Linked DNA regions of Pyxidicoccus trucidator. The protein of the gene in region 2 interacts with the protein of the main gene of each other region in a pairwise test. Links are inferred from orthologs where the notes say so. Each region holds a gene or a part of one and is shown on either strand. Other genes may lie near its edges.

The links. The genes of interacting proteins can lie anywhere in the genome.
Region 1: the proteins of rplK (region 2) and G4D85_RS03735 interact in binary tests that used the Escherichia coli proteins (3 or more experiments, as listed by UniProt). The link is inferred for Pyxidicoccus trucidator from one-to-one orthologs.

Annotation. Positions count from the first base shown.
Region 1 is NZ_JAAIXZ010000001.1:879,416-885,499, forward strand. Bases 2,244-5,076 are described here. They hold G4D85_RS03735 (50S ribosomal protein L11 methyltransferase), read left to right. Parts: upstream 2,244-3,143; coding sequence 3,144-4,010; downstream 4,011-5,076. Other genes in these bases: G4D85_RS03730 (hypothetical protein), read right to left, coding at 2,244-2,744; G4D85_RS49155 (hypothetical protein), read right to left, coding at 2,741-3,103; G4D85_RS03740 (metal-dependent hydrolase), read right to left, coding at 4,058-5,076. Also shown: G4D85_RS03715 (PilW family protein), read right to left, coding at 1-162; G4D85_RS03720 (type IV pilus modification PilV family protein), read right to left, coding at 162-758; G4D85_RS03725 (pilus assembly FimT family protein), read right to left, coding at 764-1,531; more of G4D85_RS03730, read right to left, coding at 1,797-2,243; more of G4D85_RS03740, read right to left, coding at 5,077-5,182; G4D85_RS03745 (AraC family transcriptional regulator), read left to right, coding at 5,322-6,084. UniProt on the Escherichia coli protein: Methylates ribosomal protein L11.
Region 2 is NZ_JAAIXZ010000009.1:461,543-465,300, reverse strand. Bases 889-3,758 are described here. They hold rplK (50S ribosomal protein L11), read left to right. Parts: upstream 889-2,035; coding sequence 2,036-2,482; downstream 2,483-3,758. Other genes in these bases: rplJ (50S ribosomal protein L10), read left to right, coding at 3,626-3,758; rplA (50S ribosomal protein L1), read left to right, coding at 2,520-3,233; nusG (transcription termination/antitermination protein NusG), read left to right, coding at 1,348-1,890; secE (preprotein translocase subunit SecE), read left to right, coding at 905-1,348. In the rest of the region: rpmG (50S ribosomal protein L33), read left to right, coding at 539-703. UniProt on the Escherichia coli protein: Forms part of the ribosomal stalk which helps the ribosome interact with GTP-bound translation factors.

The DNA.
Region 1 (6,084 bases), on a different replicon or contig from region 2:
GAGGGCCGAGCGCAGGCCGGCCTGTCCTCCGCGGATGCCCTCCTGCGTGTAGACGTTCCGGGTGAAGGCGATGAAGGCCGCGGCCACCGCCGTCACGGTGAGCATGGCCACCGTGGTGCCCACCAACATCTCCATCAACGTGAAGCCTCGCCGTGAGCGCATCACCGCCCCCCACTGATGCCCGTGAGCGACACCGGGTTGAACTTGATGGCCTGGCTGGTGACGCGGCGGACGGTGCCGCCCTCGCTCCACGTCACCAGCACCCAGACGACCTTGCGCGCCCCCGAGTGCGCCAGCACCCCGGGCACCGGGCGCCCGTCCGCGTCCACCTCGCTGACGACGAAGTAGCGCCGGTAGCGGTCCCACTGGCCGTCGCCCACGGGGAAGTCCGACTCCGACAGGCCGTGCCAGGGCTGCGAGCGAAGCTGCGTCTCGCCATGGGCGCAGGCGAGGAAGGCCGCATGGCCGGGAGCGTTCGAATCCAGCAGCACGCCGGCCCCGTCGGTGGGGTCGTCCGCGCACGGCGAGTCCGAGGGCACCAGCCGCGCGTCGTCATACGCCCAGAGCTGCACCTGCGCGACGAGGTCCGTGGCCACCGCCACCGCATGCACGTGCCGGCGGGCGCTGGCGGTGGAGGTGCGGGCCTGGATGATGGCGCCGAGCAGGCCCGTCATCCCCAGCATGAAGACGACGGAGGCGACCATCGCCTCGATGAGCGTGAAGCCGGCGGCCCGGCGGCGTGGGTGGGAGGGGCGCATGGCGTTCACGGGCTCCCCTCGAAGGAGCGGAACAAGCCGGTGTCCAGCAGCACGAGGGCGCGCACCTCGGCGTCCCCTTCGCTCCCTCTGAAGACGATGGAGCCCGCGCCGCGCGCGTCCTCCTGGCCCTGTGCATTCAGGAGCGCCACGCGCCCGTCCGGCTCGAAGAAGATGGCGCCACGCACCGTGCCGCCGGCCAGCGAGCAGAAGGTGCAGGGCGCGTTGTCGGGCACCTGGCAGAACGGAGGCGGAAAGGCCCAGGAGCCATCCATGGTGCCCGACGACAGCTCCACCGCGGGCGCCCGCGCGTCGACACAGGCCGGCTGGATGGGAGGACTCACCAGCGAGCGGAAGCCCGAGGGCGCCAGCCGCACGGACTCGCCGAAGCGGCCCGAGGACAGCACGCGGAACCCGACGCCGGGCGGTACCGGCAGCGGCGGCAGCAGCTCCTCCGGAGTGCTCCAGCGCGGGCTCGCCGCCATGGCCTCATCCAGCAGGAACCACGGGTCCACCACCGTCCAGTAGCGGATGCGCACGTCCGTCCCCGACGCACCTTCCGCGGTGTCGATGAGCACCGCGGTGCGCACCCCGCGACCCAGGCTGTGGGAGCGGGCCGCGGACAGCGCGGCGTTCAGCTCCAGCACTCCACCGGACATCCGAGCCCGCGCGGGCAGCACACCCAGCGCCATGACGGACAGGCTGACGAGGATGGAGAGGATGGAGAGGACGACCACCACCTCGACGAGCGAGAATCCCCCTGAACGACGTCGCATCGGCACTCCGCAACGGCTGGACAGCCGCGAATCCGCTGCGGGAGACAGGAACCTTCTTCGAGCACGTCACGCCGACGCCCCCGCCCCAGCCCCCCGAGCTGTGAGTCTTGCGTGGCCCTCGCACATGCTGCGTACGAGCCCGCTCGCCGCCGCCAACCGCCTCGCCCGGAATAAACGGTGGACACGCGCTTCCGGTTGAACGCCGTACCGGAGGGCAGGTGCGTGGATTAGCGAACTGTGTCCCGTGGCGCGGGAGGAGCGGGTGTCAACCCGGCGTCGACGCGGGTGTCGTCCCGGAGGCAGGCGCGTCCCCACCACCGACGGCCGCGTCGATGGCCTCCAGCAGCGGACCGACCGGAGCGCCGGGAAGCGTGGTGCAGGCGCGCGCGAGGTCCCGCTTCATGCGCAGCCGCTCCGGGTGGCTCTTCGCCTCGCGGGCCAATGCCTCCGGGTCCACCGGCGCGGCCAGCAACGTGGCGCAGGTGCGGAACGTCTCCAGCCGGGCCTGCTCATCCTCCTTGAGGATGACGGGGGTGCCGTCCAGCAGCAGGCCGGTGAAGGACAGGTCTCGCACCTCGTCCGCGGTGAGCACCAGCGTGCCATTGGACGTCAGGCGGGGCTGGGGCGGCGGACCGCTGCCACCGGCCAGCTCCACCACGCCGTCCGAGGGCTTCGCCTGGCAGGGCACCTCGCGCAGGGCCACCATCTCATCCGCCTTGCGCGTCTCGCGGTCCTCGCCGCTCCGGCTGAGCATGACGAGGCCCGTCACCAGCGCGGGCACGCCGAGGATGGTCAGCGCCGCGCCCCACCCCGTGGCCACCTCGCGACTGGAGGCGCCATAGTGGCCCTCGCGGTCGATGGCGCTCCGGTCCGGCGAGTCCGAGAAGAGCGAGCGCCCCAGCAGCAGGCCCCCGCCCACCGCGGTGAGGATGCCGCCGAAGCTCACGGCCGCCGCCGCGCCCTGCGAGTAGCGGGTGGAGATGACCTCCTCGGCGTACTCCTCGTGGTGCTCGGTGCGGCAGATGTCCGCCGTGGTGAAGCTGACGGAGAGCTGGGGCCACTGGACCCGTATGTCCGCGAAGGGCAGGCGCTCGCCCAGCGTCTTCTCCTGGGTGTAGGTGCGCACCACCGGGCCGCGCTCGGTGCGCCGCTCCACGTCCAGGGGCGCGCAGCCCACCGCGAGGACGAGCACCGCCACGCCGAGCCGCTTCATGGCTGACCTCCCTGGAAGAAGCCCGCCACGTCCGGGCACTCGAAGAGGAAGCGGAGGGTGTCGTCACATGCCGGCGGCTGCTCGGTGGAGGTGCCGTTGCTCAGCAGCAGCTCGCGGCAGTCCAGGAACCGCTCTCGCGTGGGCGAGGTGAAGGTGAAGTCCACCCCCCCACAGCCGGTGCGCTCCTGGAGGGAGAGCACGCAGTCGGTGCCCGGGGCGAGCTCCGTCCCCACGCCGGGACAGGAGGCTGTCTGGCACAGCCGGATGACGACATCCTGACACACCGCCGCGTCCGGCGCGGCGGGGCCGGAGCAGGCGGACAGGAAGACCAGGGGTCCCAGGAAACGAAGGTATCTCACGGCGCTTCCACGCTAGACACGGGAGGATTAAACGGCCCGCATGTCCCAGACCTATCTGTCACTCACAGTGGAGTTGCCCGAGGAAGCGTCCGAGTCCGTACAGGACCTCATCCATGAGTCGGGCGCGCTGGGCCTCGAGGTGAGGGACCGCGAGGCGCCCCTCATGCCGGGCGTGCGCGGTCCGAAGCCGGGCGAGGCCATCGTCATCGGCTACTTCGAGGACCGGGAGACGGCCGAGGCCGCCCAGGCCCAGGTGGAGGAGTCCTTCCCCGCCGCCCGCGTGGGGCTGGAGGAGCAGCCGCAGCAGGACTGGAGCAACCAGTGGAAGTCGCTCATCAAGTCCGTGCACGTGGGCCGGCTGTGGGTGGGGCCGCCGTGGGACGTGGCGAACGCGCCGGCGGACGCGGTGCGGCTGGTGATTGAGCCGAAGATGGCCTTCGGCACCGGAGACCACCCGACGACGGCGCTGTGCCTGGCGGCGGTGGACGCCTACATGAAGGACCACCCCGGCGCGAGCGTGCTGGACGTGGGCACCGGCACGGGCGTGCTGGCCATCGCCGCGAAGAAGCTGGGCGCGGGCCGGGTGGTGGCCACGGACAATGACCCCATCTCCGTGGAGCTGGCCCAGGAGAACCTGACGGACAACGGGACGCCGGACATCGACGTGTCGGGGAAGGAGCTGACGCTGGTGGACGGCACCTTCGACCTGGTGCTGGCCAACATCCTGGCCAACACGCTCATCGAGCTGGCGCCGCTGATTGTGGCCAAGGTGAAGGACCGGCTGGTGCTCGCGGGCGTGCTCGCGCACCAGCGCGCGGACGTGGAGGCGGCCTACCGCAACCAGGGCCTCACCGTGCTGCCCGGCGACGCCCAGGGCGAGTGGGTGCGCATCGACTTGAAGCGCTGAGGGCGCGGCGCGGTGTCACCGTCCCTCCGGCATCGAGGGACGGTGCCCTACTCCCGGGTCCGTACCCGCACGGGCCGCAGCTCGCGGTCCAGCTCCACCACGGCGGAGCCCAGCCCACCGCTCTGCATGCGGGAGTAGCGCACGTCATTGATGCGGACGCGCCAGCCGTCCGCCGTCTCCGCGACTTGATAGGTCGGCAGGCGCAGCCAGTTCGCGAGGCCGCGAAGCTCCGGCGTGGCCAGGGCGGCCTGGATGACGGGGCCGGGTTGCGTATCTCTCGGCTGGCTCGCGTCGGTGAAGCGGAAGCGGTCTGCTTCCCCGGCCAGGAAGTTCGCGCTGACGAAGTGATAGCGGTCCGGCGTCAGGGCGATGATGTCCCGCACGAAGGGATTCGCGGGAATCGGGCCGGCGATGGTGCGCTCCACGGGCAGGTTCTGCGCGCGCAGCCACGCCTGCGCTCCCGGCGCCGCCACCTGCGAGCCCAGCAGGATGGCGCCCAGGTAGAGGACAAGCGCCACGCCGCACACCGTGGCCACGCGCTGCGCGGACAGGGTGTGCGAGGCCCGCAGTCGCAGCCAGAGGATGGCCACCACGCCCACGCTCCACAGCGCCTTGGCGGGCCACGGCACGAAGTCAGGGATGGTGACGAGCGCGGTGGTGGCCGCGCCCAGTATCAGCCAGCCCGCGGCCGAGCGGCGCGTACGCGCATCCGCCATGATGACGGACGCACCGGCGAGGAGCCACACCCACGGGTCGACGATGAAGAGCGTGTCGCCGTAGAACCACGTCCCGTCGAAGGGCATCAGCAGGCGCACGCCGTATGTGTTGAGCCAGTCCAGCGCGGGGTGACTGAGCACGGACAGCACCGAGCACACGAGCAGCGGGCCGAAGCGCGCGGGCGGCAGGTCCGGGTGCCTGCGCCTGCGGACGTACCTGTCCCAGAGCAGCATGAGCCCCGTGAGCACGAAGGGCCACAGGCTCAGCGCGAGCACGCCGTGCGTCCAGCCCCGGCGCCAGTAGAGCGACACGTCCGTGCCCCCGAAGGCGAAGACGGCATCCACGTCCGGAAGGTTGGCGCCGATGACCAGCGTCGCGGTGGCCAGCGGCGTGGTGCGCTTCAGCCCCGCCTCCGCCATCCACGCACCGACGAGCGAGTGGGCCAGGTTGTCCATGGACGCGAAGCACTCCCGTGAGGCGAGGGGCCGTGACTATAGCCTGCCCTCGTGAACGCCCCCGGGACGGGGTAGCGTCCCGCCCCGCGTGGAGACGCCGCCCCCTTCCAGGCCCCCGGCCGAGGTCCGGTCCCAGCTCGTGGGTCCGCTGCTCGCATACCTGCGTGCGACGGGGCACGACCCGTCCCCGCTGGTGGAGCGCTTCGGGTTCCCCGCCAACGCCGCGTTCCTGCCCGAGCTCAGCCTCCCGCTCGCCACGCTGCACGCCTTCCTCGACGCCGCGGAGACCCTCTCCGGCGACGCGTTCCTCGGCCTGCACGTTGCCCAACGCGTGCCGCGCGGCACCTATGGCCTCGTGGAGTACATCGCCCGGGCCTCGCCCACGGTGCGCGACACCTTCCGCGCCCTGGCCCGCTACATGGCGCTGCTGGAGCCCGCGTGGCTGGCGTCCTTCCACGACGCCGCCGACGGGAGCGGCACCTTCGCCTACGGCATCCCCGGCGAGCCCCTGGCCTACGGCCGCCACGCCAGCGAGTACGGCCTCGCCCTCTTCGTCCACGTGGGCCGCCAGCTCACCGAGCGCCCCTGGCGCCCGCGCGCCATCGTCTTCGCCCACCCCGCCCCGGCGGACCTCCGCCCCCTGGTGGAGCACTTCGGCGTCACCCCGGAATTCGGCGGAGGCCGCAACGCGCTCACCCTGGACGCGGCCACCCTGGAGCTGCCCGTGGTGGGCGCCGACCCCGTCCTCCTCTCCGTGCTGGAGCGCGCGGCCGGAGCGCCCCCCGCCGCCACCCCGCCCGCCAGTCCCCCGGCGCCCGACTTCGTCCAGCGCGTGCGCGAGGTCATCCGCGCCGCCCTCCGGGAAGGAACACCCCAGGTGGGCGACGTGGCGAAGGGGCTCC
Region 2 (3,758 bases):
CCACGCAGAAGACCGTCGTGACGGGCGTGGAGATGTTCCGCAAGCTGCTGGACCAGGGCATGGCGGGCGACAACATCGGCGCGCTGGTGCGTGGCCTGAAGCGTGAGGACCTGGAGCGTGGCCAGGTGCTGGCCAAGCCGGGCAGCATCACCCCGCACACCAAGTTCAAGGCGCAGATCTACGTCCTCTCGAAGGAGGAGGGTGGTCGTCACACCCCGTTCTTCAAGGGCTACCGTCCCCAGTTCTACTTCCGCACCACGGACGTGACGGGCACGGTGAAGCTGCCGGACAACGTGGAAATGGTGATGCCGGGCGACAACATTGCTATCGAGGTGGAGCTCATCACCCCGGTGGCCATGGAGAAGGAGCTCCGCTTCGCCGTTCGCGAGGGCGGTCGCACCGTGGGCGCCGGCGTCGTGGCCGAGATCATCGAGTAACTTGCCTGGGCGGCCTTCGGGTTGCCGGGCTCAACAGTCCCGATTCGAGGGGAGGGCTCCTTCGTGGTAGCCTTCCCCTCTCGTATCTGGTGAGGTAGGTCATGCCGAAGGGCAATCGTTCCATCATTTCGCTCGAGTGCACTGTGTGCAAGGAGCGGAACTACACGACCACGAAGAACAAGCGGAAGAGCCAGGACAAGCTCGAGCTGAGCAAGTTCTGCCCTCGGTGCCGCAAGCATCAAGACCACAAGGAAGGTAAGGTCTAGGTCGGTAGTTCCAGGGAAGGTTCTAGGCCAGTAGCTCCAACGGTAGAGCAGCGGTCTCCAAATCCGCGTGTTGGGGGTTCGAATCCCTCCTGGCCTGCCAACTCTCAGTGGGAGCGGGGCCCCCGGTACCTGGAGGTACCGGGGGTTCCTGTGTTTTCGCAGTCCCACGTTTTCGCATCCGTAGTACCCCAGTGAGGCACCATGGCGACGGCATCAGAGGCCAGCCAGCAGGCTAACCGCTCGGCAATGGACCCGAAGCGGCTCGTGGTCATCTTCTATCTCCTCGCCGGCATCATCCTGGCCCTCTTCCTGGAGCGTGTCTTCGGGTTGCTCTGGGCCCGGTTTGGCTGGGGCGACCCCGTCCTCATCGAGGGCATGGACTGGAAGGTGTCCACGCTGATTGGCTACCTGCTCGCCGTGGGGTTGGCCGTTGGCGCGTACTTCCATCCACGCACCCACACGCTCTCGCTCGATGTGGCTTCCGAGCTGATGAAGGTCACCTGGCCGACCTGGTCGGAGACCCGGGCGTCGACCATGGCCGTGGTCGTCGCCTCGCTCGTGGCCGCCGTACTGCTCTTCTTCATCGACACCATCGCCTACAACTTGATGGTGGAATGGCTGCCCAGCGTGTGGGGGAAGCTGTAATGGCGATGAAATGGTACGTGGTCCATACCTACTCGAACTTCGAGAACCAGGCGAAGAAGAGCCTCGAGGAGAAGGTGCGCCTTGAAGGGCTCCAGGACCAGTTTGGCGAAATCCTGATTCCCATGGAGCAGGTCGTCGAGATGGTGAAGGGTGAGAAGAAGACGTCTCGCCGCAAGTTCTTCCCTGGCTACATCTTCGTGCAGATGGAGCTGAACGACCGGACGCTCCACCTGGTGAAGAACACGCCGAAGATCACCGGCTTTCCGGGCACGGCGCAGCACCAGAACCCGCTGCCCATCTCCGACCAGGAAGTGGCCCGGCTCACCTCGCAGATCTCCGAGGGCACGCTCAAGCCGAAGCCCAAGGTGCAGTTCGACGAGGGTGACACGGTGCGCGTCATCGACGGCCCGTTCGCCAACTTCAACGGCACGGTGGAAGAGGTCAACGCGGAGAAGGGCCGGGTCAAGGTGCTCGTGAGCATCTTCGGCCGCGCCACCCCCGTGGAGCTGGACTTCATGCAGGTGGAGAAGACCACCGGTTAGCTCGTGTTTTCGCGGCGCGCCCTCCATCTGGAGGCCGCGCCGCACGCGCTTCCGTGCCCGGTGACGGGCGCGGACCCATGGGTGGGAGGGCCTCCCCGTCTGGCGGCCCGCTGGTACCACCCCCTCGAAAGGCAGTCGTCAGCCGATGAAGAAGGTCACAGGACAGGTCAAGCTGCAGATTCCCGCCGGCAAGGCGAACCCCGCCCCGCCGATCGGCCCCGCGCTCGGTCAGCAGGGCGTGAACATCATGGAGTTCTGCAAGCAGTTCAACGCCAAGACGCAGGCGGAGGCCAAGGAAGGGCTCATCATCCCGGTGATCATCACCGTGTATGCGGACCGCTCCTTCACCTTCATCCTGAAGACGCCTCCCGCGGCCATCCTCATCAAGAAGGCGGCGGGCCTGCACACCGACAAGAAGAAGGGTTCTGGCGCGAAGAAGCCGGGCAAGGAGAAGGTGGGTCAGATCACCCGCGCTCAGCTCGAGGACATCGCCAAGAAGAAGATCCAGGACACCACCGCCGCGTCGCTCGAGGCCTGCATGAACACCATTGCTGGCACCGCGCGCTCCATGGGCATCGACGTGGTCGGCTAGGCCGCCGCCCACCCCACTCACGACAAGGATTTCTGTCATGGCTCAGAATGGGAAGAAGTTCCGTGCGGCCGCCGCGCTGGTGGACCGCGAGAAGCGTTACCCGATCTCCGAGGGCTTCGCGCTCTTGAAGAAGACGGTGGAGGCGCGTGCCTCCAAGTACGACCAGACGGTGGATGTCGCCATCAACCTGGGCGTGGACCCGAAGCACGCGGACCAGATGGTCCGTGGCGCCGTGGTGCTCCCGCACGGCACCGGCGCCACCGTGCGCGTGGCCGTGTTCGCCAAGGGCGAGCGCGCGACGGAGGCCGGCAACGCTGGTGCGGACATCGTCGGCGCCGAGGACCTCCAGAAGCGCATCGAGGAGGGCTTCCTCGACTTCGACACCGTCATCGCCACCCCGGACATGATGGGTGTCGTCGGTCGCCTCGGTAAGGTGCTCGGCCCCCGCGGCCTCATGCCCAACCCGAAGGTGGGCACCGTCACCATGGACGTCGCCAAGGCCGTTCGCGACGCCAAGGGCGGTAAGGTCGACTTCCGCGCCGAGAAGGCCGGTATCGTCCACGCGAAGATGGGCAAGGCCTCCTTCGAGCAGGACAAGCTCGAGGCCAACTTCAACGCGCTGGTGGACCTGGTGATGAAGCTCAAGCCGGCCACCGCCAAGGGCGTCTACCTCCAGGGCATCGCCATCTCCACGACGATGGGGCCGGGCATCAAGCTCGACACCACGGAAATCCAGGCTCGCCACCGCTAGGCGGCCAAGGAGGGCAGGCGGGCGTGAGACCCCCAACGGGGTCGTCAGGCCCGTCGCCCGTCTGACGTCACAGGTTCGAAAGTTCTGGATCTTTGCTGAAGCCGGGGGTATAGGCCCCCGGCTTTTGCAATTGGAGCGCCACGTCGCGAGACGCGGTGTTCCGACCTGGTTCATGACAGCAGGGACCCAGGGAAGAGCGGACATGTCCCGTTGGGAACCGGGCAACCGGTCGGGCGGTTCTCTCAACCCGGGGTTCAAACGACCGTAAGGTCAGCCCTGCCGAGACTGAGGGTGCGGTGTGGTGCCTCTCGGAGGCTCCTCTCGCTCTGCCACTTTGGCCCAGGCATCACGCCCGTCCTGATTGGGGCGGGCCAAGAAGGAGGTGAGTCAAAGTGCTGAAGAGCGAGAAGGAAGAGATGATCAAGGAGCTCCACGAGAAGTTCTCGCGGACCAAGTCGGCCGTTGTCGCCGAGTTCTCCAAGGTGGACGTGGAGACGGTGACGAAGCTGCGCAAGAAGTTCCGCG